DNA from 2 places in the Brevibacillus ginsengisoli genome. Region 2 is predicted to be linked to the other one. Evidence: predicted binding sites of a transcription regulator. Region 2 holds the regulator's gene; the other holds the start of a gene.

Region 1 (15,943 bases), on a different contig from region 2:
CGCTTGTTCCTGCCGTGGCGGAAGCGGCTTTCCAAAAAAATAGCCGTTTGGTTCATCGACGAATTTATCAAGCGATGCGAATTACCTTGGTCATTGGCGCTCCTTGCACCGTGCTGCTTTATATTTTTGCCAAGCCCCTGTGCGGCTTGATGTACAATAGCCCTGAGGTAGGGAGCCTTCTTAGAGAGCTGGCCCCCTTCTCCATCTTCCTGTTCTTCCAGGCTCCTCTGGCTTCCGCACTGCAGGGTTTAGATCGAGCCAATGTCGTTTTCCGCAATACATTAATCGGAGCCATCGTCAAAACCTCAACCATGTTTCTTTTGACGTCACAATCCGCGTTCGGAATTCATGGTGCAATAATCGCTTTAAACCTAGGGATCACTCTGGTAACCCTGCTTCATTTTGCCAGCTTGATGAAAGGAATCGGATTTTCAATCGAAGTCATGGATTTCGTCAAGATCGGATTCTCCATGCTTGTCATGGGTTATGCAGCCTCTTACATGGCACAACACTGGTTGGACCATCTCAGTATTGGCCGGATGGTTCTGATTAGTTCTCTATCGAGCAGCCTGCTGTACACTGTCCTTTTGATTGCCCTGCGTGTCCTCGGCCGACAGGATGTTCAGCGAATCCCATGGATCGGGGAACAGCTTGCCCTTTTCTTCCCACGCCGTTAATTAGCGTCTGGAAGGATCTTTTTTGTCGATAAACATTATTCCTCTGCTGTCAATGCTGCAAAAGCTTACTTCCTTGGCGCTTTTGACTCCGTATTTGCGGATTTCTTTTTTCAGCCAGAATTTATTTTGACCAATCCGTTGCAGGGCTTCCTCACGAATTTCGCCGTCGATAATCAAAGGAACGCTCAAGCCTGTAGTCAGCTTCTGTTCTTTGGGGAACACGCTCAGTTCTCCGTTCGTTTCCAGAATGGCGAACTCTACATCGGCTAGACTTTTGACATCTTTTTGTCTTAACTTAAGTAACAAATCGTCCATACTCAGTCGGTTTCGCCTCATGGCTTCATCCCGGATTTCACCGTTCTCCATAATCATTTCTGGCTGGCCGTCGATCCAATCCCGGATTTTTTTGCTTTTCAAGGACAAGAACGCCATGACGATTTCCAAGCCTGCAATGAGCATCATGGGCAAATAAAAGAGAATCGCCGGCCGGTTCACGTCTACTATCACAAGAACCGCCATCTCGGCAAGCATAATCGAGATGACCACATCAAAGACCGACATCTTGCCCAGCTCTCGCTTCCCCATCAACCGGTGCAAAATGAGAATAAAAAAATATGTGAAAAGGGTACGCATCAAAATGGTTGAAAGTTCCACTTTAGACCGAGCCTCCCTATGAAGAGAATCAGTTACTATTCTCCACACACCAAGATGACTCTATGCGTCCCAAATTTCACATATCTGCTTCAAGCTATCCTATAGCCACTTCCGCTTTTTGAAAATATACAGCATCAAGACCGTCAAAAGCACCATGGATCCCATCGCGATGACAAACATAACCGGCTCCGCCTTCTCACCCATCCAGGCGAACGTATTCATCCCAAACAATCCTGTGATAAAGGTAAGCGGGAGAATAATCGTGGAGATGATCGTCAGGACGCGCATGATCTCTGTTGTTTTACCACTGATGATGGTGTAGTACGTATCGAGTGCACCATTCACCAGATCTCGGAATGTCTCAGCAGAATCGAAAATCCGTTCCAAGTGATCCGTTAGATCGGCGTAAAAGGGGACATTATCCTCGGAGATATCAAATGAAAAGCGTCCATTCACATTGGCGAAGATACGTTTTTGCGGCATGATTACACGTCTGATCAAGATAATCGTTCGCTTCAATGCCAGGAACTCTTCAGTAATTTCTTCCATCTGATGCTCGTAAATCTCATCTTCCAGTTCATCAATACGCACGCTAATACGGTCCATAATCGGGAAGTATTCGTCGGTAATTCCGTCGACAATCGCATATAAGAGGTAGTCTGGGCCACGATTCATGAATGACTTACTACGATGACACTGAGCGGCAATCCTACCTATCGTATTCATTGGTGATTTATGAATGGTTACGATATAATTAGGCCCCAAAAACACATTCAGCTCAACTGTTGTAATCTCGTTGTCACTTTCTTCGTTATAACGCAGGGCATGAAATACAAAGAAAAAATAATCCTCGTAATTGTCCACTTTGGCTCGAGGGCTTACATGCAAACAATCTTCTATGGCCAGCGGGTGAAAATCAAAAATTCGAGCGATATATTGGAGCTCGTGATTTCCCACGTCATACAGATCGATCCACAATAAATCCTCCGGTGACCTCAGCCAGTCGTCCTTCGTATCTAGATCGACATCGTGGTACATCTTCTGTTCTGAATGATTATAAAAATAAGTTTTAATCATATCGCTCACCACCTCTGTTGTTTCCTCATCCATCATACGAAAATTCGCCTAGATGTTCAACTTAGAGATGAATATTGCGTCCAAGCTGTTCATATAAATGGTACAAACTTTGTCACAGGGGGAGGTCTATTGGCATGCGAACAACATCATCCTCGATTATCACGGGACTTCTGTTTACATTTGGGCTCGTGCTGATTGGGGCATTGGTAACGGCATTACTGCTTTCCTTCACCAATTTGCGAGAAAATTCTCTATCCTACTTTACGATCGTGATTAATTGTATTGGTCTGTTGGTCGGAGGCTGGGTGACTGGGCGACGTTGCGGATCCAAGGGCTGGTATTACGGCGGATTGACTGGGCTCTCCTACTTCTTACTCGTCCTCTTAATCGGGTTCCTCGGATTTGACACTCCGCTAAAAATGGCCACACTCTTCTATTTAGTCGCCGCTTTCGTGATTAGCGCGATGGGTGGAGTGGTTGGGGTGAATATGTCACGCAGGTAGAAAAGACTTCATCCATTTAAGTTCTCTGTGGATGTTCGCAGAGTAGTTATGAAGTCCGCTCCCTCAATCCGCAAGGGAAATCGCCAAACGCTTCGCGCCCCTACGGGGTTGGGTGGCGATTTTGGTCCCTTGCTCCTCTCGTCCACTGGGTATCACTTCCAAGGAGACTTAAATTGGATGAAGTCTTTTCTGGCGTTGGTTTACTGGAATGAAGAAAAACGAATGACCTCACTTCATTACGGTCATTCGTTTTTCCTTTTGAACGCAAAAAAGCAGACCGACATCGGTCTGCTTTTTGCTCTTAGTATGTATCGCTTACGCTTCTTCTTTTGGAGCAGAAGCCACTGGAGCTTCGGTTTTGGAAGCTGCTGGCGCAGTTGTTTCGGCACTTACAGCCGTTACGCTGTTCACAGCGCCACGATCAAACGTAATGTTGGTGTTATGAGCCACACGCAACGTTACTTGGTCATCGGTCAAATCGGTAACAGTACCGTGCATTCCGCCGATTGTCACTACTTTGTCGCCCTTTTTCAGAGCACTAAGCATCAAGTTACGTGTTTTGGTACGTTTTTGTTGTGGGCGAATCAATAAGAAGTAAAAAATCGCCACCATAATAATCAATGGTAAAAAGCTTTGTAAATTTGCCATGGTAGAATACCTCCTTGTATTTAGAAAGATCTATCTTCACCCAAACCATACTGGGCAAAAAACTGGTCTCTGAAATCTCCCAAACGATCCTCAGCTATCGCTTGACGAACCTGTTCCATCAACTTAATCAAGAAATGAAGATTGTGGTAAGTGGTCAAACGAATTCCAAATGTCTCTTCCGCCTTGATCAAATGGCGGATGTAGGCACGCGTGTAATTGCGGCAGGTATAGCAATCACAATTGGGATCGAGCGGTGTAAAGTCCTTCGCGAATTTGGCGTTGCGAATCACCAAGCGACCTTGGCTCGTCATACATGTCCCATTGCGGGCAATTCGCGTCGGAAGCACGCAGTCAAACATGTCAATTCCACGTAACGCTCCCTCAATCAAAGCATCAGGAGAGCCTACTCCCATCAGATAGCGCGGCTTGTTCGCCGGTAACAGTGGCACCGTATAATCCAGTACTTCATACATCAGCGGGAACGGTTCACCTACACTTAACCCACCCACTGCATAGCCTGGAAAATCCAACGATACCAGATCACGCGCGCTCTGTTCTCGCAAGTCACGGTACATCCCGCCTTGCACGATTCCAAATAACGCTTGCGTATCCGGTTTTTGGTGGGCCTTCAAGCAACGCTGTGCCCAACGTGTCGTACGTTCCATTGATTGCTTCACATAATCGTACTCAGCCGGATAAGGAGCACACTCATCGAACGCCATCATGATATCGGCACCGAGTGAGTTTTGAATTTGCATGGCTTCCTCTGGTCCAATGAACAGCTTCTCCCCGTTCAAGTGCGAGCGGAAAGAAACCCCTTCCTCGGTGATCTTGCGTAGGTTACTCAAGCTGAACACCTGAAAACCTCCGCTATCCGTAAGAATGGCACCTGGCCAGTTCATGAACGAATGTAGTCCGCCGGCTTCTTCCACGATTTTATGTCCGGGACGCAAAAACAGATGGTAGGTATTGCTGAGAATAATCCCCGCTCCCATCTCCCTTACTTCTTCCGGGCTCATCGTTTTTACTGTCGCTTGTGTTCCAACTGGCATGAACACAGGTGTATCTATGGTTCCGTGTGGTGTATGTAGCTTACCAAGTCTGGCCCCTGTTTGCTTACATGTCTTAATTAACTCATAACGTACTGCCAAATGATTGCACTCCTTGGTTTCAACTTCTTATGTACATGTCCTTCTTATTATAGTGGCAATAGTGAAGAATCACAAGGCGAGATGGCCTATATATGCACATTCGTTTATATTCTGATGGGTAAGGCTTGGATTGTCCTACTCTATGATGAGCATCGCGTCTCCAAAGCTAAAGAAACGATACGCTTGATCAACCGCTTCCCGATAGGCATTCAAGACATACTCTTGGCCTGCAAGCGCGCTCACGAGCATCACCAACGTAGACTTTGGCAGATGGAAGTTGGTTAATAGTCCATCGATAATACTAAAGGTATAGCCAGGGTAAATAAAGATTTGGGTCCAACCGGATTGGGCGATCAGCTTGCCTTGATTGTCGCTTCCTACGGTCTCCAGCACCCGACAAGAAGTGGTTCCGACTGCAATGACCCTTCTTCCCTCGGCTTTCGCCTGATTAATTGCTGTTGCGGTTTCCTCTGAAAGCTCGTAATACTCGGAATGCATCACGTGACCCTCAATTGTATCGGAGCTAACTGGTCTAAATGTGCCCAGTCCCACATGCAATGTCACATAGCGAAGCTCCACACCCTTCTTCTCCAGCCGCTCCAAATAATCACGGGTAAAATGCAACCCAGCCGTAGGTGCTGCCGCGGAACCTCGTTCTTTGGCGTAGACGGTCTGGTATCGTTCCTTATCCTCCAGTTGAGCGTGAATGTAAGGCGGAAGCGGCATTGAGCCCAACTGATCCAATACTTCATAGAAGATTCCGCTATATTCAAATCGGACAATTCGCCCGCCTACCTCAGTCGTATCTTCGCAGACACAGCGAAGCAAGCCATCTCCGAATTGGATAACCGTTCCCGACTTTACGCGTTTCCCTGGCTTCACAAGTGTTTCCCAGCGATCATCTCCTAGGGACTTGAGCAAGAGCACCTCAATTTTGGCGCCGGTATCTTCTTTTACGCCGATCAGCCGAGCTGGTAGCACTCGGCTGTCGTTTAAAACAAGCACATCTCCCGCCTTCAAATGGTCGATTAGATTGGTAAACTGTTGATGTTCAATCTCTCCCGTCTGTTTATGAAGGACGAGCAGTCTAGAAGCAGTCCTTTCCTCTAAAGGATGTTGCGCAATTAACTCTTCGGGTAGTTCAAAATCAAACTGATTAACGTCCACTTGTAATAACTCCTCTTTTTTATGGTTCGATTGTTACGTCCTGATAGTAGTGTTGCAGGATTTGCTGATAGTCATACCCTTGTTCAGCCAAGGCTTTGGCACCAAATTGCGAGACTCCTAGCCCATGCCCAAAACCATTGCCATGAATGACGAACATAGCCTGTTTGGAAGCGATTCGCGGTGCCTGAATCCCATTTGTTATAACGTATTGATCACTATTGCCATTGGCAGGGCTTGTCCCGTCGGCACCCATTGCTTGAATATCGTAGGCGGGAAAGTTGGCTGTCTGATTGTTGGCTCCCAACACCATTACTTGTCCCATTTGCTCAATATCGAATTTGGTGCTTCGCAAACTGTTGCCCCCTTGACTGAATACGGATCGGAATCCATCGGGGTTCGAAACCGCAATCGCCATCCCATCCGCTTCCATTGCCATCACTCGACCAGATGGACCCCTTTTCGTTACTTCGAGCGACTGTATGGGTTGGTTATATTGCGCCCCTTTGTTGCGGGCCTGACTTGTATTGATCATCGCCGTCAGTTCTTGCGCGGTGTAGGGTCCACGCGTCCATTGGTAGGCGTTCTCCTCAGGTTCCGATTGGAGGATGGTGAGCTCGGTTCCAATCGGCAAAGCGGTAATCGCCTTATGATACGTGCTGGATGGCCCGATCCGGAAGTTTACCTTATCAATTTTGGTAACGCCTTGTTGCAGTCCTACCGGATTTCGTTCAGATCGAAGCGTAACAAAGTCACTGCGCACATACCCGATGGTTCCGTCAGCCAAAGCGACATGATACCACGGAATTGCTTTTTCCATCGGGTCAATGTCAGGAGTATCAACTACCGCCAAGTACGGAACCTTCGTGCCCCATACTTCCGTCCCATCCGCTGTCATGCCCCCGGCGTTGGAATAAAACAACGATTCAGCCACTTTTCCTTTATAATGAATCACTTCACCTGCTGTTTCATCTACAGCCTTGCGAATGTCGGCCGCTTCCTTGCTGTAGCCGTAATAAGCCTGTTCATACACAGTGTCAGACAGGTTAGCGACGCCGTATTTATTTCCTTGTCCTACAGCACGCGTCCGCGCTAATACGGCTTGCGCCTTGAGCGCTTCCAATGGCCAACCTGTTGACATCTCTGAACCGACAACACCGTACAGATATTGCTCCATAGGCAATTCGTTCACCACTGTCAGGTTGTTTTTATAATCGGATAATTCAATCTGTCCACGGTATTTGCGATGTTCACGCTCTTCTACGGTGATGAGAGGAGTACCCTTGCCCTTCGATTTCACCGTCAGTTTCACTTGCGAAGAAAACACGTACTGAGGGACTGTCTCCGCTTCATTGCCTCCCGCGACCACTTCATCATTGATTACAATATAACTGGATGCATCCGCTTTTTGGTAACGGCCTGCTTTTACATCTTCCGCCGCGGCAGTGATGGAGTTTAGTTTGGATGACGAAATCTCGTCTCCCAGCCAGACCGCATAGGCTGCTTTATCTCCATCCAAAAGCATGACGGTATGAGCAGGTACTCCGGATGCTTCATACGTGCTCTCCGATTTCTTCGCATCTGCTAAACTTTTATATCGACCGGCTTCCACCCGATATGGACCTTGAATCTGAGGCTGTTTTCCAACCTTCTGAGCAATTGATTTGCTTTGGGATAGGGCGGTGTCATATGTATTGTACGAACCGCTCATGACTTGATAGATTGGCCTTCCGTTACGGGAATTGACTGTAATCGATGCATCCAGCTTTTGCTTGCTCAACTGTTGGGCGGTTCGCTGCGCTTCATTCAAATCAGCCGTTTCCACGGCGACCACTGTGAATTCATCTACACGAAAACGGGCCTGATCGGAGTTGATCCCTACGGAAACGTCTGATTGCTTGTCCGAAGCTCTCACGTCAAGTCCGGAGTCACTCGCAAGCGTAATGGAGGGGACCACACCCCGATAGCCTTGCCCTGTATCTACAAAAAGTGCGACCCGAATATTTTTCTCAGCTGCATCGGCAGTTGGATAATACCCTGTTAGTGATAATGAGAGAACGCTTGCAATAGCTAGCAGCTGTCTGCCTAACCTGCGTTTTTTCATCTCTTGTCATCTCCTTTATCGAAAGAGCTTGTTCAAAGCTTTTTTATATCAATTTTCGACGCTAAAGAAAGTAAAATTCGACAAATTCCAAATCAATTCCTCCCAGCATTCTCTAGGACTATTTAGCTGAAAATGAGCGTCGATCGGACGAAGTCTTTTCTTGGCAGGCTTGCGCGAATGGAAGGAATTTTAACAAATTCCTATCAACGAAAAAAAGGCAGCCGTTTCGCTGCCTTTTCCCGTTATTTAAACAACCGAAACAAGTAACTTCCCAGCGACAACAAGATGCTAATAACAATACAGGTCACAATCGGGAAGTAAACCTTGACATTCTCCTTCTCCACCACGATGTCTCCCGGAAGCTTACCCAATGGCAAAAATCTGCCGCCTACTTGCCACAGCACACCAATGATGATCAATAGGGCTCCAAGCCCAATCAAGAGCTTTGGAAAAGAACTCATTCCGGCATCACCCTTCCAAAATGCTGGTAGGCACTTGGCGTTGCAATTCGCCCGCGTGGTGTCCGTTGTAAAAACCCGATTTGCAAAAGATAAGGTTCACAAACGTCTTCAATCGTCTGAGATTCCTCGCCGATTGTTGCCGCAATAGTATCCAATCCAACAGGTCCACCCGCAAACTTGTCAATAATCGAGAGAAGAAGTTTATGATCGACGTGATCCAGCCCGCAGGAATCCACTTGCAAGCGATCCAACGCTTCACGGGCAAGCTCCGTTGTAATTTTGCCTTCCCCTTGGACCTGCGCAAAATCACGGACGCGCTTTAGCAGTCGATTGGCGACACGTGGTGTCCCACGCGAGCGTTTGGCCACTTCTACCGCTCCACCTTCGGCAATCCCGGTTTGCAGAATATCTGACGCGCGACTAACGATGAAACTCAATTCATCGATTGTATAAAATTCCAGACGATTCACGACACCAAAGCGATCCCGTAGCGGTGACGACAAAAGGCCAGCGCGTGTCGTTGCCCCAATCAGGGTAAACGGCGGCAAATCAAGCCGGACGCTTCTTGCGCTTGGCCCTTTGCCGATCATAATATCCAGGGCGAAATCTTCCATTGCCGAATAAAGCACTTCTTCGGCGCTTCGATGCAAGCGATGGATTTCATCAATGAACAGCACATCGTTTTCTTGCAAATTGGTCAGAATCGCGGCTAAATCTCCAGGACGCTCGATAGCGGGTCCCGATGTGGTGCGGATGTTGACGCCGAGTTCATTCGCGATGATTTGGGACAATGTTGTTTTCCCCAAACCAGGTGGTCCGTATAAAAGAACATGATCCAATGCCTCGTTCCGCATCTTGGCAGCTTCAATAAAGATTTTGAGATTCTCTTTCACTTGGGACTGCCCGATATATTCAGCTAGATAGCGAGGGCGCAGGCTTAATTCACTCATATCATCTTGCAACGTCATATGAGTTGTGATGATGCGTTCTTCCACTGCTTTCTACCCCCTCATCAACTGAGCCAGACCTGCCTTAATCAACTGTTCAACAGAATTGCCTGCCTGCGCTTTTTCTCGTAGAACTGACTTAATGGATTGGATTTCGTTGTCGGAGTACCCCAGAGCCTCAAGCGCTTCCATCGCTTGCTGAAAAGCACCCACTGACGCAATTTCCGAAGAAGTGGAGGCGACTTCAACCGTGAGCATGGATGGGGTAAATCCTTTCAGCTTGTCTTTTAAGTCAAGAATAATCCGCTGTGCGGTCTTCTTCCCAATCCCAGGGAACTTGGTCAAATAATTCACGTTTTCCTGCTGAATAGCGAGCACAATCTGTTCGGGACTAGCTGCAGCTAGAATGGCCAGAGCACCTTTAGGGCCAATTCCCGTCACTTCGAGCAGACGACGAAACATATCCCGTTCATCTCGGTCGCCAAACCCGTATAATTGGATCGCGTCTTCCCGGACATGATGATGGGTAAACAAGCGGCGTTTCGACCCCTCTTGATTCACGAACTGATACGGATTCGGACAAAACAGTCGATAGCCAATACCTCCTGCCTCCACAACCACGTATTCCGTATCGATGTAACAAACCGTTCCTTCCACGAAGTCAATCATAAACGTGCCCCTTCCATCATCTGATGATACGTCCTGAAGTTCGCATGTGTAATCGCGATCCCCAACGCATCCGCTACATCGTCCGGTTTAGGAACCTCTGGCAGCTTCAGCAAGATTCTTACCATCTCTTGAATTTGTTTTTTCTCTGCGCCTCCGTATCCTGTTACCGCTTGTTTCACTTGCATCGGTGTGTACTCGTATGTAGGAATCCCTGCTTGCTCAGCTGCCAAAAGGATCACTCCTCTCGCTTGACCGACACTGAACGCAGTGGTTACATTTTTATTGAAAAACAGCTTCTCCACCGAAACCTCGTCCGGTTTGTAAGTGGCAAGCAATTCTTGCATCGCTTCATAAATTTGTTTCAATCGTAGGGGAACAGATAATCCGGCCTCTGTCTGAATCGAACCGTATTGAGCAGGCTTCAGCTGACTGCCCTGTTTATCCACAAAACCAAACCCAACGATCGCAATACCTGGGTCAATCCCTAAAATCCGCATGTTTCACTCTCCGCCTATCTACTCTTTCATCTAACTCTACCACAACCATAGAAAAAAGCGAACGTGTATTTGTACTTTTAATAGAAAAGGCCGTCTATACGACAGCCTTGTTATCCATTAAGATGTGGGTTTGGGTTTATCGAACTGATGTGTTTTCTTCCAGGTCTTGCCGCCATCGACAGATGTGTAAAGTATGGACGGCTCCGTATTGTCGGTCGTAATCCACCAGCCGTAACTAGGATCTGCAAAGGCGATGAATGCAGGCCCAAAGCCTGTCAGCGCAACATTGCCATTGGTCAAGGTTTTGCCTCCATCCTTGGTCCAGCCAATCGTGTTCGGCTTGTCGCAAGCATTGCACCTGCCGCCGATAAATGCGACTGTTGGATTCACAACATAGAGCGGTCCAGGACTGTTGCCAGCAATCGAAGGACCACCTGTGTAATCGGCAGGGAATCCGGGTGCAGGACCTCCACCCGCAGTCGATTTCACAATGACCGTCAGCCAGCTACGCCCGCCGTCCAAGGTATGGAACAAGGAGTAAGACGTTTGGGTCATACCCGTATCTCCGATAAGTTCAACCCAGGCATCGTTCACACCCGATGATCTGATCAGTGTTCCGTTAATTGGAGCAGCTGTTTTTCGCGTCATGACGATTTTCCAGGTCTTGCCGCCATCAACAGTCCGCTCAAAGCGAACTGTGTTGTTTCCTCGTGTGACGACCCAACCGTTATCTTTATCATGAAAATAAGCGTCTCCTGCTGCATTTTTGGGTACAGCAAGCATACTCCAGGTCTTGCCGCCGTCTGTCGTTCTGGCATTGCCGCTAAACGCTTCACGGCTTGAAACGAAGTGCAGAAAGCCCTTGTTGGGGACTTTTCCTGTCAAACTCCAATGCTGTCCGCCATCTGCTGAGCTGAGCAACCCGAGAGATCCAGATTGGCTTGACGCCTCGTTTAGCGTCGCCCACGCCTCTTTTGCGTTTAACGCGAACAGTTGATGGATGGTTCCCGAGCCTTTGTATTGCGCGCTCCAATTCACTCCCCCATCATCCGTTCTGGCAATCCAGCCTTCCCCTCCAACCCAGCCGATTTTGTGATCAGCCAAGCGAACAGCGGTTACAGTACCCATTGGCGTATGGTCCGGAGTTGTTGGGGTCGTTGCAACAGGTTGCTGATGATTTTTGGTGGCATCAGTCGGTGGGTTAGGAGAAGGAGCTTTCGATCCATTTTGGCAGCTAGTCAAGGCGATCAACAGAAAGGCAAACACGATGATAATCTTACTTTTATACAATTCATTCACGCTTGTTCACTCCAGTTTGCTTTGTGAATACCCGCAACAATTCGACGTTCAAACCAACGATCTCGTTACACGCTTTTGTCAGGTTCTAGCAGAAAACCCGACCTGCTTTAGTCAGGTCGGGTCAAACGGTGCCTAGTGCCTGTTCATTCCCAGAGCGTCTGAATAGTCATGCTGCATGTGGGCATAGTCGTCCACATTGTGCTGCATGTCTTCCTTTAGGATATTGATCCTGCGGTAATCCAGTTTGTTGTGCCCTTGGTTCAGTTGAACGTACAAGCGCTGATGGTATTGGTCCTTATAGCTTCCTCGAGGCATCGAAGACATGCTGTAAGTCTCCTCCTTTTGTTGCACCGTGTACCTTCAGTATGGCTGTAACGTCCTTCAAATATGTGATTAAGGACTCGTCCCGCTTTTCTCGTGATTTTGAAACTCGCTATAAGTGGAAAGAATACTATTGTACTCAGCCAAGTCATGGACGCGGATGCCTTTTTTCAATAAATCCAGTTCATTCTTGGGCAGACCCGCTTCCAGACGCGCTGTGTTGATTTGGTAGAAGGTTTGGATGACCTTTTGTTCACCGGGAAGCCCGTTAAACAGCGTCAACACGTTACCCTGAGACAATCCAAAATGCCCGTTCGACTTACACAAAGGCGAGAGGTCATTCTCCGCTTTTTTTAAAACAACGGAATCGGCCCCCACTGACGCGATCTCCCAACCAATGTATTTGGATAGCAGTTGTTCAATGGTTTGAGGTTCCACACGGACTCGCTCTTCATCTTTGGGTCCGCACAGGTAGGTCCTTTTTAGCACTAATTCAAGCGGTTTGCCCATGACCGCCACCGCTTTTTCTTCCGCTTGTTTTAGCAGTTTCTCCTGATTGGGCAACCCTTTGATCGCGTCCGTGAGAAAGGTCGTACCTTTTCCAAGCAAACCAACGGCCAAGAGAGCCAGCGTCAGGAAGATTAGCTTGTAACTTCGCATCCGGGAAAACTCCTTCAATCGCTTTTATTCACAGTTTGCCCAGTAAAATCAACAAATATACTCCATTTCTTCCATCAAATAGTGAAAATTACGACAGCTCACCAAAAAAATATCGATTTTTGATAAAAAAAAGTTTATAAACAGGTGAAAATTGTGTCTTATTACCAGTTCCTATGGTATTATTTGAATGGTTAAGAAAACTTTAACTTCCCATTAATATTTTCTTAACCATTTATTATTTTTTAAATTTATAAGGGGGTTTATTTTCTTGGACAAGAAAAAGGTACTAAGTGGTGTAGTTGCAGCTTCTTTGGCTTTCAGCGTGTTGTCGGTTCCTGTTTTTGCCGCAAAAGACCCGGTTGTGAACCTGCGCATTCTTGAAACAACGGACATTCACACCAACATCGTAAACTATGACTATTATAAAGATGCGTCAACCGACGAATTTGGTTTGGCGAAAACTGCATCTCTCATCAAAAAAGCTCGTCAAGAAGCGGTAAACAGCATGCTGTTTGATAATGGGGACTTGATCCAAGGTAATCCGCTCGGAGATTATGTTGCTCGCGTGCAGCCGTTGAAAGCTGGCCAAGTTCATCCCGTGTATAAAGCAATGAATCAGCTTAGCTATGACGCAGGAAATGTCGGTAACCACGAATTCAACTATGGCTTGGACTTCTTAAAAACATCGCTAAGTGGCGCAAAATTCCCGTATGTAAATGCAAACGTTTACTTCGATGATCATGACAAAAATCCAAACAACGACAAAAACTATTTCAAACCATACATCATCTTGGACAAAGTCTTCAAAGATGACACCGGTAAACTACAAAAAATCAAGGTCGGCGTAATCGGTTTCGTGCCACCGCAAATTACCGCTTGGGACAAAGCAAATCTCGAGGGAAAAGTTATCACCAAAGACATCGTTGCAACCGCAAACAAATACGTCCCTGAGATGAAAAAGGCTGGCGCTGACGTAATCATCGCCCTTGCTCACTCCGGCTTCGAAAAAGCGGCTCCAAAAGGCTTTGACGAGAACGCTACCTACTACTTGAGCAATGTAAAGGGAATCGACGCGATTCTTTTCGGACATGCCCATAAAGTATTCCCTAGCAAAGACTTCGAAAACATTCCAGGTGTAGACGTAAACAAAGGGACAATCAATGGTGTCGCTTCTGTTATGCCTGGTTTCTGGGGAGATCACTTGGGTCAAGTCGATCTTCAGTTGCAAAAAGTAAAAGGCAAATGGACTGTGGTTAGCTCCCAAGCAACAACTTTGGCAATCTATGATAAAGCCAATAAGAAAGCGTTGGTTGACGCTGATCCAGCCATCGTAAACGCTGTAAAAGCTGAACACGAAGGTACTCTTGCTTATGTTCGCGGTCCAGTTGGTACAACAACCGCTCCGATCAACAGCTACTTCGCATTGGTAAACGACGATCCATCTATTCAAATCGTAACCAACGCTCAAAAATGGTATATCGAAAAGAAATTGCAAGGCACTGAGTATGATGGTCTTCCAGTTCTTTCTGTAGGCGCTCCATTCAAAGCAGGCGGACGTAACGGTGCAAGCTACTATACAGACATAGCTCCTGGTACCATTGCGATCAAAAACGTATCTGATCTATATGTATATCCAAACACAGTAAAAGCTGTATTGGTAACTGGCGACACCGTAAAAGAATGGTTGGAAATGTCTGCTGGACAATTCAACCAAATTGATCCTAACAAATCAGAAGATCAAGCGCTAATTAATCTTGACTTCCCAACTTACAACTACGATGTAATCGATGGCGTAACTTATCAAATCGACGTAACTCAGCCTGCGAAGTACGATGCGAAAGGTACCGTGGTGAATCCAAATTCCAGCCGTATCAAAAACCTTCAATTCAACGGTAAAGAGATTGCCAAGGATCAAAAATTCATCGTGGTCACCAACAACTACCGCGCTAGCGGCGGCGGTAACTTCCCAGGTTTGAAAGGCGATAACATCGTGATTGATTCTCCAGATGAAAACCGTCAAGCGATTATCGACTACATCTTGGCCCAAAAAACAATCAACCCAACTGCTGATAGCAACTGGTCATTTGCTCCTGCAGCGACAAAAGGAAAAGTTACATTTGAATCTTCTCCTAACGCTCAAAAATATTTGGATAAACTTCCACAAATCAAGTTTGTTTCCACTTTGGACACTGGTTTTGCCAAATACACCATCGACCTTTCCGCAAAAAAATAATCAAGTGAACGCCAAAAGAGCCGAAGACCTTGTGTCTTTGGCTCTTTTCTTTCTGCATTAATTTAGCTGGCTCCGAATTCGAACATATCTTTTTTCCAGTAATGAATGGTACGATTTGCCTGCTGCAGGAATTCTTTGCGGGCAGAAACAAACCTTCGTTTGAGCAACAGGAGCTGGGTCACTCCCCGTACGCGATAACCCGGACGCTTGGCATAAATCCCGGTTACTTCTCGTATCACGTTATCCGGAAAATGCAACATGGTGATCAGCATTTTAATTTGACTGTCTGATAAATGCTTGATCCGCGTATACTCTTGGATGGCATCGATAAACGAATTCATCTGGTACCCTTGCATGAGCATCATACGGCTCATGAATTGCGCCAAGTCAACCAGCTGCATATCTGAATGGACCGTATCCAAATCAATGAGATAGCAATTGCCTTTCTCCGTAATGAGGAAATTGTGACTGGCCACATCTCGGTGAGCCATAGTACCGCGTGAATAGGCCTGGTACAACTCTTCATTAAAGGGAAGCTCTCTCATCTGTTCAAGGCAGTCCAAGGAGTCTCGAATAATCTCCTTGGATAATTGGGAGATCAACTGTTCAAACCGATTGCCTGGACCTCTGTTGTTGATCTTGCTTGAGATCTGTGTAAAGTGATTGTACCTGCTCTCCCATTTATCAAAAATCGGCGGAATTCCCCGATCATCCTCCAGTGTAAACGGAATCCCTTGAGCCGCTTGATGGAATTGGGCCAGGGATCTTGCCGCCTTTTTTACGTCAAAGAGAGATGCGTAATTCGCCTCCTCACCTTCGATTGCCTTCATAACCGTGTAGTAGCGTTGTCCTATAGGAATGACTTGCATCCCATCCCG
Region 2 (15,943 bases):
GTAAGTATCGGACACGATAGATTGCCATCGAGTAAGTTTTCTATCGCTCTCTTGATTCATACACAAGGTTATCAGAAAAAAGTACAGAGCGAAGTGATTTACTTCACACCCTTGATATAAAAAGATTTTTCTGTATTAATTTTTATCGACATATAACTATAACAGATACTATAACAGCGCTTTCTTGACGTAATACAGTTTTCGAAAAATGGACACATTTACTAATTTATCGAAACTCTCCAATAAAAAACGACAGCTCATTTAAGGCTGACGGTTTGACAATCATTTTGTTTTCTCTCATGAGCCGCAAGATTTACGATAGTAAAGGCAATAAAAAAGACACCCCCAAAGAGGCGTCTGCATTGAAATATGTAATGGTGCCGGCGATAGGACTTGAACCCACAACCCCCTGATTACAAGTCAGGTGCTCTACCAATTGAGCTACACCGGCGTTGATTTTTCTAGTAATTGGCGTGAAAATTCACTTACGATTCAGAGTATAATATGTCCTTGTCCAAAGATCAATAGCTTTTTTACATAACTTCCACATTTTTTATAAGCATTTTGGAGAAAATGGATGAGGAAGGAGTTGATTCTATGGACAAATTCCAACAGGCGGACCCGAATCGGTATCTGGAACCATCCGATATGTTGTTGCACAATTTATATGAACTCTACTTTCCGCCACGAGACCTTGAGATGTACAATGACTTCACAGATTGGCCCGAGTGGATCGATCCGATGTGAGAACAATCGTTCAGACCGTTATTTGTAAGCGACGTGAATTGCGTTGCTTTTTTCTTTTTATGGAGTTGTTGAGGAAATGGATGCCAGACACCTGAGGGACAACCGCTTTAAAGTTAAGATAATGTAATGACTTCATATTTTGAGGCTAACTCAATAAATTGGGCCATCCCGCTAATTTTCCCGGCTACAAGCTTATCGTCAAGCTCATAATAGTCTACACATGTTTTACAAGCAAGAACGTCAACACCCTTTTCTTCCAGTTCTTTTAATTGGAGAGAAACAAGCGAACGTTCCGATAATGCGAACACACCGCGGTTCATGCAAAAAACAGCCGCAGGCAGCTCTTCCTTTTGCTTAAGAATGGTAAAGAAGGTTTCTAATATTCCTTCACCCAGTTCCGCTTCTCCCTTACCAAGCTGGTCTGATGCAAGTAAAACGATTTTATTTTTCAATTTTTCCACCTCACAGATTTAATAAAAATGCGCTGTTGGCATAGCTAATACTTAATCCACCTGCAACTACGAGTTAAATTAAGGTGTTTATTTCATCAATTATACCATAGGTCATTTTGTTCTAACTTGTCATTTCGTTTAATAAAAATAAGGGGTTTAGGAACGGTTGTTTACGTTAAATCCCTATTTATTTGAATGTTTTGGATATAGTACCATTATAGGATATGTTATATTTTGGGATTTAAGGAAGGCGGTATCGCATGTCGGAAAATGCGTCAAATAAAGCCCTTATATTTTTAGGGTTATGTATGCTCGTTGGTTCTTACCTGATATCTAACGCGATCCGAGACATCACGATCACAAATAATATGAATATGTCAGAGTGATCATACTGACATTCCTTGTATTCGAACAGATCTCACCATATTTTATTCAGTCGATGCGATCGATAAATGGCTTGAAACCTCAGGTCGAAAATACAATCTCCATCCAAAATAACCTAGTAACGTTTGCCTAAACAAAAGATTCTCTGCTAAGATAAAGGAAGTCTACTATACATAGTTAGGAGAATGTTCTCATGAAATGCAAAATTACCCGTAATGCTGCCAAAAAACTTAGCGAGGTATTGGCGCAAGAAGAAGATAAAGAATTGAAAATCCGTGTCTACGTTGGACATAAACACGGTAATCACGCACATTATGGAATGGCTTTAGACAAGCCAACCGAGAAAGACGTTGTGGTGAGTACAGACAAAGAAATCGACATCATTCTTGAACAAGGTGAAGAATTCCTTGATGGAGTGGTCATTGACTACTTGTACACTCCACAAGAAGGCTATGTGATTACAAACCCAAGCAAAGGGAACCACGGGGATCACTAATCCTACGGCTGGCCCAAAGCTGCACACAAATTGATAAAAAAACGTGGAGATTGTCACTCCACGTTTTCTTTTTTTCCTATGCTTTTAGAACCTCTTCTTTTTCCTTAAGCAATGGCGACAAATTCGCATCACTTCCTACAAATAAGGATAACCGATGCACCGGTCGCGTCATCGCTACATAAAGAAGCTTAGCGTCCTCTTCATTGGCTTGATACATCTCTGCATCGACATCAGCAATCAGTACGCAATCAAATTGCAAGCCTTTGGTTAAAAAGGCAGGAACCACACTGATTCCGCCAGGATACTCTTGATCTTTGGCTGAGAGCAATACCAGCTCGGGAATATCCTTTTTTAAACGCTTATACACTTGTTTGCTCGCCTCTACTGTCTTCGTAACAATGGCTATGGAGACGAACTTCTCTTCAAGCAGCTCCTTAACCTTGGCCCCAAGTTCTCGTTCCAATGCATTATTTTTGTCCGATCTGACTCGAATTAGCTCAGGTTCTTTGCCATTTCGAAGCACCGGAACTGCCTGAGTCCCTTCCAAGCGATCCACTTTAGCGAGCACAAGGTTCGCCCATCTCATAATTTCGATGGTGGAGCGATAGCTCTGTTCCAATTTATAAAACTCAACCTGACGACCGGCAAATATTCCCGAAATCAGATCATCCCACGTATGTAACCCGCGATAACTGTGTATTCCTTGTGCAATATCTCCCACAATCGTAACAGAAGTCATCTTCGTCATCCGCGAGATCATAGCGATTTCCATTGGGCTTAAGTCCTGCGCTTCGTCCACTACAGCATGATCAAACTGGGGATTCTGATCAAGACCTTCAACTTTATCCTTTAGATAAAGAATTGGAGCCAAATCTTCAGCTTCTATTCGATTCTCGGCAAAAATTTGCCGTGTTGAAGAAGCAATATCCGAGATCATCTCCTCTGTAATTTCCTCAGGAACCAACGCACGAAGCAACTCTTCCTCACTCATCAGGGATTGATACAAAGCAAATACTTCAAAGGATGGCCAATCCTTTAAGTACTTGTCGATAATCTGTTCGATTTTACCTTCGAATTTGGCCAGCCCGTTCTTATCCAAATCTATTTTTCTTTCACGCAGATGGGTGTAGAACTGCTTGCTAATCTCTTGTTTCAAGTGCTTTCGAAGAGCGATCATGCGGTTTTTGAGCGGGAGATTCGCATATTGCTCTGTGAACAGCTGTTTGATCGCAGTACCATCCAGCCCGAACGACTCTTGTGTTTTGTTGTACATAAATCGTAAACTCTTAAACTGAATGCGCTCGTTAATCAAGTATGGAATGTAGTTCTCCAGCGCTTGTTTGCATGCCAGTGAACCTTTGAAATGCATACGTCGCCTTACAATCTCTTGCTCCCGGCGCCACTCATGATAACGATCCGTTTCCTTTTTGAGTTGCTCACCAAAAAAGAGAAGAAGCGGCTTGTTTGGATCCATGATTCTCCACCCTTTTGGCAAATCGGCTTTAATCAATTTGGCCGCCCAATCCAGGAACGTTGATTGTTGCACGTCTTCAACTCCCAATTCCGGCAATACCTCAGATATGTAATTCAAGAAGAGTTTATTCGGTGCGAACACCATGAATTTCTTGGAAGCCAGCGTATCCTGATAATTATAAATTAAGTACGAGAGCCGATGCAGAGCAATTGTGGTCTTTCCACTACCCGCTACCCCTTGAACGATCACTGGGCGATCTTTTAGCGCGCGGATGATATCATTTTGTTCCGATTGAATCGTTGCAACAATATCTTTCAGTCTGCCATCATTCGTCTCATTCAAGGTGGATGCTAAAAACTCGTCAATATATCCTTCGTTCAGATATTCTTCTGGGTCTCCTACCTCGCGATCGATTACTTCTTTAAGAGCCCCGTCGAAGATTCCTTTAATCTGACCATCCTCAATGGCAAAATTGCGCTTTAACTGAACTTCACCACGGACAATCCCATTGGGTATTCGATAAAATGCGTTCTGACTCTCACCGGAATAGTAAAGACTAGAAATAGGTGCCCTCCAGTCAACTACGACCGTATCAAAGTTATCGCTTTTCACAATCCCGCGCTTACCGATATACACCCGATCAACGTCATAGGTTTCATCTTTCAAAAAATCAATTCGTCCAAAGTATGGTTTAGAGCGAGCGTTCTCCAAATGTCGAAGTTCGCGCGCCTTGTTGGAGTTCACAACCTGTTTCACGTAATCATCCGTCGCCTCACGGATGTCTTCCTTGAATTGTGAGATTTCTTTCTCGATCACCTGCATGGTTTTATCCAGGTACTGTTGCTCAGATTCATAAGCGGAATGACGAATAGACAAAGTGATTCCCCCTTTATTGAAAATCAAATTCTCTTAGAATGATTGTTCTATGAAAGAAACTGGCGGCCAACAACAAGGCCTAGATATACAGCACACAGACCGAGACCTACACTTGCTAACACATACAAGAATGCGCGTTCCCATTCTCCTGTTTGTAAATACTGTACAACTTCTAATGAGAAAGACGAGAAGGTTGTAAACCCGCCCATCATACCAGTCACCAATAACGTATAGACCACCGGTGGAAGCAGCCCCTTTTCTCGTCCCCAGACAAAGATGAATCCAATGAGAAACGAGCCTAGAAGATTAGTGAACCACGTTCCATACGGCCAACTTGTTTGATTTAAAGTGAGGGATAACAGATATCGTAGCATACTGCCGATCGCTCCACCAATTGCAACAGCTAACCAGTTCATCTATAAAGGACCTCCAATACTTCTCGGTTCAAACAAAGACAACACGACAGAAAAAGCACCCAAATCAAGTATTCGGGTGCTCATAGCTGTAGTGTTACCATTAAACCTGCTTTATCATTAATGTTTAGGGCCCTGATTTTGTTCTTCCTCCAGGTCCTCAACGTAACGGATGGATTCAAGATTGGCTCTGAGAGAAGAGCGTACAGCTTGAATGTATTTCTGGCGCAATTCATGCTGTTCTTGCTTTTCCTCTTCATTTAACCCTGTTTCCTTGGATTTCTTCGCTAATTCGTTTATTCGTTTGATTTCTTCATCTGATACCATGATAGCCCTCCTTCCCACACTTTCAGTTACCTAAATGAACTATCTGATAGCGATATCCTTCCATTATAGCATAACAAAAGAATGGGATGAAGCATTGAGATGATAAAATCACTTGTTCGTTCTACCTGGGATTTGTAAATTCTGTCCCGGGTAAAGCGTTTCATCCGTTAAATGATTCAACGCCATGATCTCTTCTACCAAATCTCTCAGATCCGTATCAGGTGAATGCACGGTAGACTGTGCAATCTTCCACAAATTATCTCCCTCTTGTACCGTGATGATCTGATAGGTTGTCTCATCCGCTTTAACTTCAGTAGTAAAGACTCCACTAAGAAAAAGGAACAAAGCACCAGCAACAAAAATTAGTATGGCAGCTTGTCCTCGAGTAATCCCGAGTTTTTCTTTCGTCTTCGGTTTATCGTCAAGTTTCCGGATTGGTTGATAGTAAAGTGTTGTATTCGTCATGACATTACCCCCAAACATTTGTTCCCATCTCTTGTTTCTATCATAATGCGAACAAATGTTCATGTCAAGAAAAAACATCATCCCCCCAAAATAAATATCCCATCTGCGCAGACAACCAAGAATGACACTATGGCTGTTAACACAAATGGGATATTTTAAGACCTTCAAAATTACTGTTCCTCAAGTCTAACATTTTGCAAAACAACTTGTAGTTCATTCGCTGTACGTTTCAACCGTTCCGATGAAGAAAAAATTTCTTTCATCGCGTCCAATTGTTCTTCACCTAATGCGGCAACGGTACGGGTTTTCCCCACCGACTCATTTGCAAAGCTCGTTGTGTTGGATACCGCTATGGCCACTTTTTCCGATGAATGAGAAAGGGTAGTCGATGCTGTATTTGCCAAATCGGTTTGCTCCTGTACCCTATGAACAGCTTCCAATACTCGTTCAAAAATACCGCCTACATCCCGAAAAGCCATTAAACCTTTGGAAGTCTCCGAGTACACTTGATCCATGGCCTTTGTCGATGAAGAAGAATGCTGTTGGATCAGTTGCACAATCTGCTTGATCTGATTAGAAGAAACCTGGGTTTGTTCGGCAAGTTTTCGTATCTCATCCGCCACCACCGCAAATCCTTTTCCATGTTCCCCGGCCCTTGCTGCTTCAATTGTCGCATTAAGTGCAAGCAAATTCGTTTGACTGGCAATATCCGTAATAAAGCGGATGATCTTGTCAATCTCCTTAGAACTATCTTCCACGTTACGGATCAAACTCATCAGACTCTGGAAGGAATCATTCACCGCTTCCATTTGATGTACCGCGTCCTCTACTACTTTTCCGCCTTGGATGGCCTCACGGGTAGTGAGCGTGGATGATTCGTTAACAATGGACAGGGTATCCGTAATTTTTTGAATTCCTTCGTTCATTTCGTCCAGCAAGGCAGTCGAATGAGTTGCTTCCTGGATCAGTTTGTCAGAACCGCTGGCAATTTCCTTGATCGCAAGCGCAATCTGCTCCGTAGCACCTGATGTCTGCTCTGCCGTAGAAGCCAGTTGCACAGCTGACGAAGCTACATGAGTAGCGTGTTCTGTCGCGGTTACGTTGACGTTACGCAATAGACTCCGCATACTCCCGAGCATCACAGAGAGTGACTGAAACAAAGTCCCTATTTCATCTCTTCGTTTCACCAACCGTTCATCCACTTGTGTATGCAGATTTCCATGTGCCATACCGTCCAGAATTTTGACCAGTTGCTTAATGGAAGTAACAACACGTTTCCGAATCGCGATATTCAATAGGATAAAGGACAGTAAAATGACAAAGCCGGAGATGAACGCCCCTGTTTTAAGTTCTTGTTTTACTTTTGTTGTGGCTGATAACGATTGTGTGACCGCCATAACGCCGATTGGCTTTCCGGTGAGATCGTGAACAGGCGAATACATCTGTGCTTTGTCCACACCGTTGTATTGTGCAAAAACTTTTTGCAGATCGGTTGTTCCGGCAATCACGCTCGCCAGATACGGCTTGAGTGTCGCCTGGGTTATGGTTGCATCTGTCGTCAAGAAGGACTGATCCTCTGTCATTAGGGCGACATCAACCTGCAATGTCTCTTTCATTTCGATCAATGTTTCCTTGTCCAAATGTCGACCATAGATAAGCCATCCGACTGGAGTCGCCGCTCCCGATTCATCTGTAATGCTTGAGGCTGCAATCATTGCTAGCCCGTTTTTGACTGGGATAATCCCATTAAATTTGGCTTCCTTTTTCATTCGTTCCGTCATATTCATCGGCACGGAGCTGGTAAAACCGTCGATTGCGTCTGTCTGTGAAAGAATGTTTCCATCAAGGTCAGAAGTGATAACAAAGTTAATTCCCGTTAGGTTTCCTTTTGCAATGTTGATATTCTCTTTAATCCAGTTGCTGTCTTTTTTAGAAACCGCGTTCCGAAAGTCACTCCAGTGGGAGTTCGGAGTAACGAGATCCAACAAGTCACTTCCGGTTTTCTCCAGCAGATGGTTAACAGAATGACTTGAACTGACAATCTGCTCGCCTCCGATGCTGAGCAGATCCTGTTCTAGCTTGGAGAACAGATAGAATCCGATCCCTGAAATCGGGAGAACTAGCAGAAGAGTAAGAATGACGATCACTTGGAAATTAAGTGAGATTCTTTTCCTTATCAAGGCGAATTCCCCCCAAAAATATGCAACATAAAAAGAGACTTTAGACTTCCGTTATTTTCTCTTGATTCAATTTGGCGGCTTGATACACCAACTCACCATTAATCATGGTCATCTCAACCGACAGATCAGCGATCGAAGTGAGGTCACTTCGCATAATGCTGCCATCTAATACGACCAAGTCGGCCAACTTTCCAACTTCAATGCTTCCTTTTATATCTTCTTCAAAGCTGGCGTAAGCGCCGTTCCACGTATAGGCTCGAATGGCCTCCATCACGCTGACTCTCTGATTTCCCCCGACTTCAGTCCCTTGTTTACTTTTACGGTTAACGGCTACATGGATACCAAAAAGTGGACGATAATCAGTTACAGGGCTATCCGAACCAGCAGCCGCTATGACTTCGTTATCAAAGAAATCACGCAGTGGATACATGTGGTTGACGCGATCTCCGTAGTTTTTGATGTATCCGTCACCGTACTCATAAAAGAATGGCGGATTAGGAATGGGAACTACGCCAAGCTTTTTCATTCTGGCAAGCAAGTCAGGTTCTGTAACCCCTGCGTGTTCAATACGATGACGGGCATTGGAAGAAGGATATTTCGTCATGGCTTCCTCGATACAATTCAGCACCATTTCGATAGCCCGATCTCCCTGAGCGTGAGCTGTTATTTGAAAGCCTTTTTGATGCGCCTCACCCAAAATGCGATTCACTTCTTCCTGCGTATAGTATAGGATTCCGTAATCCTCAGGGTTGCTGGTATACGGCTTTCTTGTGGCAATGGTTGGACCGCTGCTACTGCCGTCCGTAAACAGCTTGGCAGGCCCAATTTTGAACCGTTCATCTCCAACACCGGTTGTAATTCCAGCTGCCATCATGTTTTTGATAAACTCTTCCGGATTGTCCATCGCACACACCATCGCATAGATTCTCACCTTGACCAAACCGCTGCGCGCTGCTTGTTGCATCACTCTGAAACTGTCAGAATCATTGGTTCCGGCATCATGCACACTCGTAATGCCCGCTGATACATAGTCGGCAGACGCCATCGCCAAAGCGCGACGAAGATCCTCTTCAGAAAAAGGAAACGCTTTGGTCGCTTGAAAATGAGCGTTTTCAAACAAACGTCCTGTGGCCTCCCCCTGATCATCCCGTTCAATAATGCCTCCCTTGGGATTAGGTGTATCTTTGGTGATACCAAGCATCTCTAGCGCTTTGGAATTGACCGCTGAGATATGATTGCATGCGCGAACGACAATGATCGGATGTTCGGTTGAAATTTCGTCCAATTCGTCACGGGTAGGGTACCGTTGTTCGATTATTTTTGATTCATTGAACCCCCACGCTCTCACACACTTTCCTTTTGACAGCTCCAAGGCTTTGGCGCGCAAATCATTCAAGATATCTTGCAGAGATTGAATGTGGGGCTCTTTGCAGCTTACACCTAATTTGTCGATTCCATAAGCAAGAATATGCAAATGAGAGTCGATAAAACCAGGAAGCAGACTTCTTCCTTGAAGGTCAATAACGCTTGTTTTTTCTCCAATGAATTGCTTGATCTCTTCAGTTGAGCCAACTGCGACGATCCGGTTCTCTTTTACCGCTACCGCTTCTGCAATCCCATTTTGACAATCTACAGTAATAACCTCTCCATTAAGAAAAACGTAATCTGTGTGCATCGTAATCCTCCTTTAGTCGATTTATACATTTCTTTCCTAACTGATTAGTTTTCCGGACTTCTTAATCTTTTGAATTATCTGATCATAAAAATGGCAGCTACAACGAACGAAGGCAGATCAGCTAGCGGCGCCGCGTACCATACCCCATCCACCCCATAATAGTGAGGCAAAATATAGATGAGGGGCAGAAGGAATAAAAACGTTCTCCCAATCGCGATCAGAGTGATCTACCGTTTTTCTCGACCGCTTCAAAGTAACCTGAGATCAACAAGGTAATTGCGCCCAGCGGGAATGTGAAATTAAATATCCTTTATTGTCCAAACGCCAAGATCTTACAAATTTGGATCGCCACCCACGTTGCTTCTCTCACACGGCCGTATAATTTTGCGCCATAGTTATAACTAATAATCGGCTGAACTCCTGTGACAGCCCCTAATGCCATGAGCACAAGATAATTGATGATATATCCATTTTGGATCGTAAATGCAAAGACATGTAATTCTCCCCCATAGTCCGAAAGCAGAATATTATCGATCACAATCGCAATAAACATCGTAAGTTGTACGGAAAAGGAGGAGAAGCCTGTGGCGAGCTGGTCGTTCATCGACACTAACAAAGAAGCTAAGCATGACCGGCAATACAGCAAATGGGACAGCATCGCCGGTCGCTCCAAAAAAAGCATCAATGATTCGTTGTTTAATAATCCAAATATTGCGATAACTATTGATAAAATGGTGGTAAACCAAAGGGATTGTCCTACAATATTCCTCGCTTCTTCCGTTTTTCCTTCCCCTAGTCGGAGCGCAACTACCGCTCCAGCACCAGCCGCCATCAGGGTACCGACCGCGCGACTCAATACCATGATGGTATAGCCGATACCAACACCCGCTAATTCTGATGCCACTAGATTTCCTACGATCATCCCGTCAATAACCGACCGACCCGCAAAAGACAAATTGCCTAGAATAGCGACTATCGTGTAGCGTAAAAACAGCGTGCTAATTTTTTTGGTGCCGAACTCTCTTGTTGTCTTTTACTTGTATTGGGTTGGATTCGATATAATTCTGATACTCGAATACAGTATTCCCCATGCCCACCCCCTGAACCATTCGACAGGTTCCTTAATCATATTGGCTACTCCTGCCTGGATACCTGCCTGCTTGATAATCTCAAACAGTTTTACGGCTGTAACTGAAGTAACTTCGGATGGTTTGAACACAGGCTAGTATAACTAGTTCTTCCCCCTTTTTACATTATAGAAATACCTCTCGCTCAACAAACTTGACGATATCACTATAGAAAGCGCTTACATTTATTTTCCCCGAACAGAGATTCTAGAGCCATCTCCCTTGCATTCATTCGGTTTGGACTACTCCTCCTTTTGAGATGATATATGTGATGCAATACCCCACGATAACGCAATCGAGAATTCCGAGTTTTCAATTAATTAATCGAACAACCCATTCGTTTTATGTTAATGGGTTCATCGTATAAATTGGAGTTATCTTCTAGTCAATAGCCACTAAACTCAATTTTTATCAAAAAAGTGGAGTTACTCCAGATTTTATTTGTTGCTTTCCGGGGGATACCACTTGGCTATTGGAACATTTGCTAAATTTCACCGTAAGGTTAGACGAAGAAACCAGAAGTTTTAACGAACCCCGCTTCTTTTAATAGGAGATGTCCTAGAAAAACGAACTTATGTTTGTCGAACGCAAGATCCCATGGTATAATGTAGTAAAAGACTCGAGGATCGAGGTGTGGAAATGTCCAAGCTTTCCAATCGTCAACAAGCCATTATTGAATTCATTCGTAGAGAAGTAAAAGATAAAGGATATCCCCCATCTGTTCGAGAAATCGGAGAAGCTGTAGGACTAGCCTCTAGCTCTACTGTTCACGGTCATTTGGCGCGTCTGGAGAAAAAAGGGTTGATCCGCCGTGACCCGACCAAGCCACGGGCGATTGAGCTTCTGGGTGATTCCGACCGATTCCAGGAAGATTTCGACCTTAGTGTAGTTAGAGTTCCCGTTCTTGGTAAAGTAACAGCCGGTCAACCGATCACCGCCATCGAGCAGGTCGAAGAGTACTTCCCGCTCCCTGAAAATGTCGTGTCGTCCGATAACGTGTTCATGCTTCGCGTTTCCGGTAACAGTATGATTGAAGCTGGAATTCTGGACGGCGACTATGTCATTGTCCGTCAGCAAAGTGTTGCAAACAACGGCGATATCGTGGTAGCCATGACTGAGGAAGACGAAGCTACAGTAAAACGATTCTTTAAAGAAAAGACGCATTTTCGTTTACAGCCAGAAAACTCCTCTTTGGAACCAATCATTCTTCAATCCGTTTCCGTCCTTGGAAAGGTCATCGGAGTTTACCGTACCATTCATTAATTAAACTGGTTTGAACATTGTTTCAAAAGAACAGCTCCCCATTTAGCGAACACCGCTAGTCGGGGAGCTGTTTTGTTGAATATGAATTAAATTTTATAACCCTAGCTTTTGTTCCAATTCCCTCTTCTGACTCAGGTGATGGCGGAAATGCATATCAATAAGATCAAACCACTCCTTCGCGTTCAGCCAGCCGAAGCCATCATGTTTAACTTTATAGTTGGAGTTCACGCCTTCCACTTTTCCTTCCCATTCCAACATCTTCTGCTTTACTTGATCGAGTCCGTCGGAGAGGTCCTCTTTACTTTCCGAATTGCTGGGTGTGTTTTCAGGCAAGTCCGGCAACTTGATTTTAATCGGCGGAAATCCACCGTTCTTGTACAAATTCTCACCGGCCATCGTCTTGCCGAGCGTTTGCTCCCCACTTGCTGCTGCACATGCTTCCACGTTGTCAAGGTATTCCAGAGCCACAAGGATCACATGGCTGTACATTTGACCGAGCGACCAACCCCCTTGCTCGGATATATGCCTCAGTTGATCCAGCGAATAATTTTGCAAGTTGGTTTTGTACTCCTCAATCAACTTCAGATCGCTCAATTGAAACACCCCTTCAACGTGAATGATTAATCCATGCTTATTACCTTGCGATGAAGAACCAGATAATCATCAAAATTTGAATGAATACCTTAACTACCGCACTGCTTAATAACGCGAAAAGTGAACCAAATCCAACTTTGATCGCTTTCTCAATGGACTGCTTTTGGATGAACAGCTCAATCGCTATCACAAATAAAAATGGAAGCAGAATCATTCCGAGTGGAGGGTATACAAAGATCCCGAGGATAACCCCCGCAATAGCCCCTATCGAAGATAACCGAGACCCCCCTGAGCGCTTCACAAAATACATATTGGCCAGTATATCCGCAGCATAAGAAAGCGCACTTAAGATCCCCATCCCCCACCAGAAAGAAGGTGGAAGTCCCGGTGCCCCAGGTGCAACCAAAACAAACTGATATAAGAGAAACCCAATCCACATCAGTATTAAATCAGGCAATACCGGAAAAAAGATTCCAGCAAGGCTTAATCCGAATAACGTAATGATCATAATCCATAATAAGATCTCCATGGAAAACCTCCTCGTTCAAGAAACATTCAACTACCTGTTAGAGCATCCAATATTCTCTAATCATTACGTCATTCTACCCTAAAAGTTTCAAAAATCTCCATTGAGCAGGATTGAATCTAAAGAGTCGTATACATTAATCCGTTTCATTTGTACTGCTTGGGCTGCATTTTGGGTGTACAGTTCCTCCAGACCCACGAGCCGATGACAATTTATATTTAAAAAAACACCACAAAAAACCCTCACGCCAAGTGGCGTAAGGGTTTCAGCTTTTATCTTAATACGTATTCATGTATTGTTCACGTTCCCAGTTGTGTACGCGGGTGCGGAACATATCCCATTCGATTTCTTTTGCTTCGATGAAGTGGAGCAAAGCGTGCTCGCCCAAAGCTTCGCAGATTACTGGGTCAGCTTTCAAGCACTCGATTGCTTCTTTCAATGTGGATGGCAAGCTATCGATTCCGTTTTCTTCACGCTCTTGCTCATCCATCACATAAATGTTGCGATCGATTGCAGGAGGTGCTTGCAATTTGTTTTTGATACCGTCCAAACCAGCTTTCAGCATTACGGCCAAAGCGAGGTATGGGTTAGCTGCTGGGTCTGGGTTACGCACTTCGATACGAGTACCCATTCCACGGGATGCAGGGATACGGATCAATGGAGAACGGTTTTTCGCGGACCAAGCAACGTAGCAAGGTGCTTCGTAACCTGGAACCAAACGCTTGTAAGAGTTTACCAATGGATTGGTGATCGCAGCAAAACCACGTGCGTGAAGCAGGATACCCGCGAGGTATTGCTTAGCAGTTTCACTCAAGCCCAACACGTCGGACTCTTCGTAGAACGCGTTTTCTTTGCCGCGGAACAAGGATTGGTGAGCGTGCATACCGGAACCGTTTACGCCGAACAATGGTTTTGGCATGAAAGTAGCATGGAGACCGTGTTTACGAGCGATTGTTTTAACAACCAGCTTGAAAGTCAAGATTTGGTCTGCAGCATGGATTGCATTCGCATATTTGAAGTCGATTTCGTGTTGACCAGGTGCAACTTCATGGTGAGAAGCTTCAATTTCGAAGCCCATTTTTTCAAGGGTCAATACGATATCACGACGGCAGTTTTCACCCATATCAAGTGGAGCGAAGTCGAAGTAACCACCTTGGTCGTTCAGATCAAGAGTAGGTTCACCTTTTTCATCCAATTTGAAGAGGAAGAATTCTGGTTCTGGACCTACGTTGAAGTCAGTGAAGCCAAGCGCTTCAGCTTCTTTGATTACTTTTTTAAGAATTTGACGAGGGTCACCTTCGAATGGAGAACCGTCCGGCATGTAGATATCGCAGATCAAACGAGCTACTTTGCCTTCCTCAGTGCCCCAAGGGAATACTACCCAAGTGTCGAGGTCAGGATACAGATACATGTCAGATTCTTCGATACGCACAAAACCTTCGATGGAAGAACCGTCAAACATCATTTTATTGTCGAGCGCTTTTTCAAGCTGAGAGACTGGAATCTCTACATTCTTGATAACACCCATCAAGTCAGTAAATTGCAAACGGATGTACTTCACATTTTCTTCCTTCGACAGTCGAATAATGTCCTCTTTGGTGTAACGTCTCAAAACAATCTCCCCCTCATCCAATTCTCAGTATGATTTATAGTTTAGTGGAAGAAGCGTGATAGCTCTCCACGAATCAGTGCGGTCTCGCCTAAACGAGATGCACCGGGATTCATAATTTGTTGCTTCAATAGTTGACGAAGCTCTTTCTCGGACATTTCTTTGCGCTTCGCTTCAGATTTCTCAGTAATCTGTGTTTCCTCAACTTCTGCGCCTTTCATATCCATAACTTGTTTAATGCCTGCGATGTTTAGGCCTTTTTCAATCAATGACTTGATCTCTAATAAAGTATCTACATCATTAAAAGAAAATAGACGTTGCTTACCTTCCGTTCTTGCCGGATGAATCAAGTCGTTCTGCTCATAATAGCGAATTTGCCGAGCAGTTAATTCAGTAAGCTTCATCACAATGCCGATCGGGAAGAGAGCCATATTACGACGGATCTGATCACTCATCAGATGCTCCCCCTTTACTTACTTGTCTTATCAAGTATGTCGTGCACTTGATCTATTCCTATAATACGCTCTGTGAAGAAATATGTCAAACGTTATGTTAGGAAATGTTACATAGAAATCGTAATTTAACTCACATAGCCTGATACATTCAATTTATACTGGACACCCTAAGCCTCTCAAAACAAAAGAAACCGTGTCTTGTACGGCTTCTTCTTGACTTCGCATCTCACCAGAAAGAATGGGTTGGAAAAACGGATGACAGTTTGAAAACATAATGGTCTGCATCACAAAAACAAGCGTGTAATCCAGTGACCGAAAGGAAAACACGCCTTGTTCTCTCCCTTCCAACAGCTTGTCCCGAATAAACTGACAGAGCGGATAGGTATACATCCGTAGTTCACTCGTTCTCGGGCTTTGCAAGGTAACCTCATTTTGAAAAATAAGCGTTAACTCCGGTTCTCTGTCACGAAACATAATCGCCTCATGGATCAGCTTCTTCATCACTTCAACGGGACTCTCAATGGATTGAATTTGTTCAAGTAGCTGCTGGGTCCTAAAAAACGTATCGACTAGCGTATAAAATACCTTTTCTTTGCCCCCAAAATGGTACGAGACCAGGGCAACATTCACTCCCGCCGCTTCACAAATCTGACGTACGGTCGTTCCTTCATAGCCTTGTCTTGCGAAAAGCTTCTTGGCAGCTTGCAAAATTCGCATTTTTACTTCTGACTGTTCTATGTTCAATAGATGCCGCCTTCTTTCCTATACCCTCATAAGAGAAACTTACTTTGCCGGCAGCTCGAGCAAACCTTGGGTGAGCATATTATCCAACGCAGTAAGAATCCCCACTTTGACATGAGAATAGGTAAGTCCACCTTGA

What was found. The regulator LexA, encoded in region 2, represses DNA repair genes until DNA is damaged. The targets are predictions, from matches to a motif close to CGAACATATGTTCG.
Region 1: a site for LexA is predicted at 10,611-10,624, ahead of ruvC (crossover junction endodeoxyribonuclease RuvC). Genes of this name have one in related genera too.

Annotation. Positions count from the first base shown of each region.
Region 1 covers NZ_JBNJQR010000001.1:491,873-507,815, reverse strand. Annotated here, with positions in the region: gene spoVB (stage V sporulation protein B) at 1-677, shown strand, start outside; gene ACQCN2_RS02550 (DUF421 domain-containing protein) at 678-1,310, opposite strand; gene corA (magnesium/cobalt transporter CorA) at 1,431-2,408, opposite strand; gene ACQCN2_RS02540 (TIGR04086 family membrane protein) at 2,543-2,911, shown strand; gene yajC (preprotein translocase subunit YajC) at 3,227-3,559, opposite strand; gene tgt (tRNA guanosine(34) transglycosylase Tgt) at 3,580-4,710, opposite strand; gene queA (tRNA preQ1(34) S-adenosylmethionine ribosyltransferase-isomerase QueA) at 4,846-5,877, opposite strand; gene ACQCN2_RS02520 (SpoIID/LytB domain-containing protein) at 5,897-7,978, opposite strand; gene ACQCN2_RS02515 (DUF2905 domain-containing protein) at 8,221-8,439, opposite strand; gene ruvB (Holliday junction branch migration DNA helicase RuvB) at 8,436-9,434, opposite strand; gene ruvA (Holliday junction branch migration protein RuvA) at 9,441-10,055, opposite strand; gene ruvC (crossover junction endodeoxyribonuclease RuvC) at 10,052-10,552, opposite strand; gene ACQCN2_RS02495 (beta propeller repeat protein) at 10,670-11,851, opposite strand; gene ACQCN2_RS02490 (hypothetical protein) at 11,984-12,175, opposite strand; gene ACQCN2_RS02485 (BofC C-terminal domain-containing protein) at 12,245-12,832, opposite strand; gene ACQCN2_RS02480 (bifunctional 2',3'-cyclic-nucleotide 2'-phosphodiesterase/3'-nucleotidase) at 13,101-15,065, shown strand; gene ACQCN2_RS02475 (phosphotransferase) at 15,128-15,943, opposite strand, start outside.
Region 2 covers NZ_JBNJQR010000006.1:195,457-211,399, reverse strand. Annotated here, with positions in the region: tRNA gene ACQCN2_RS14330 (tRNA-Thr) at 376-451, opposite strand; gene ACQCN2_RS14325 (hypothetical protein) at 598-747, shown strand; gene ACQCN2_RS14320 (DsrE family protein) at 861-1,199, opposite strand; gene ACQCN2_RS14315 (iron-sulfur cluster assembly accessory protein) at 1,777-2,079, shown strand; gene ACQCN2_RS14310 (HelD family protein) at 2,156-4,429, opposite strand; gene crcB (fluoride efflux transporter CrcB) at 4,477-4,845, opposite strand; gene ACQCN2_RS14300 (DUF896 domain-containing protein) at 4,963-5,169, opposite strand; gene yneA (cell division suppressor protein YneA) at 5,278-5,634, opposite strand; gene ACQCN2_RS14290 (methyl-accepting chemotaxis protein) at 5,805-7,814, opposite strand; gene ACQCN2_RS14285 (amidohydrolase) at 7,855-9,489, opposite strand; gene ACQCN2_RS14280 (MATE family efflux transporter) at 9,800-10,456, opposite strand; gene ACQCN2_RS14275 (aldehyde dehydrogenase family protein) at 10,523-10,708, opposite strand; gene lexA (transcriptional repressor LexA) at 11,256-11,879, shown strand; gene ACQCN2_RS14265 (DinB family protein) at 11,973-12,482, opposite strand; gene ACQCN2_RS14260 (DUF456 domain-containing protein) at 12,514-13,002, opposite strand; gene glnA (type I glutamate--ammonia ligase) at 13,277-14,611, opposite strand; gene ACQCN2_RS14250 (MerR family transcriptional regulator) at 14,653-15,063, opposite strand; gene ACQCN2_RS14245 (TetR family transcriptional regulator) at 15,217-15,807, opposite strand; gene ACQCN2_RS14240 (methionine gamma-lyase family protein) at 15,847-15,943, opposite strand, start outside.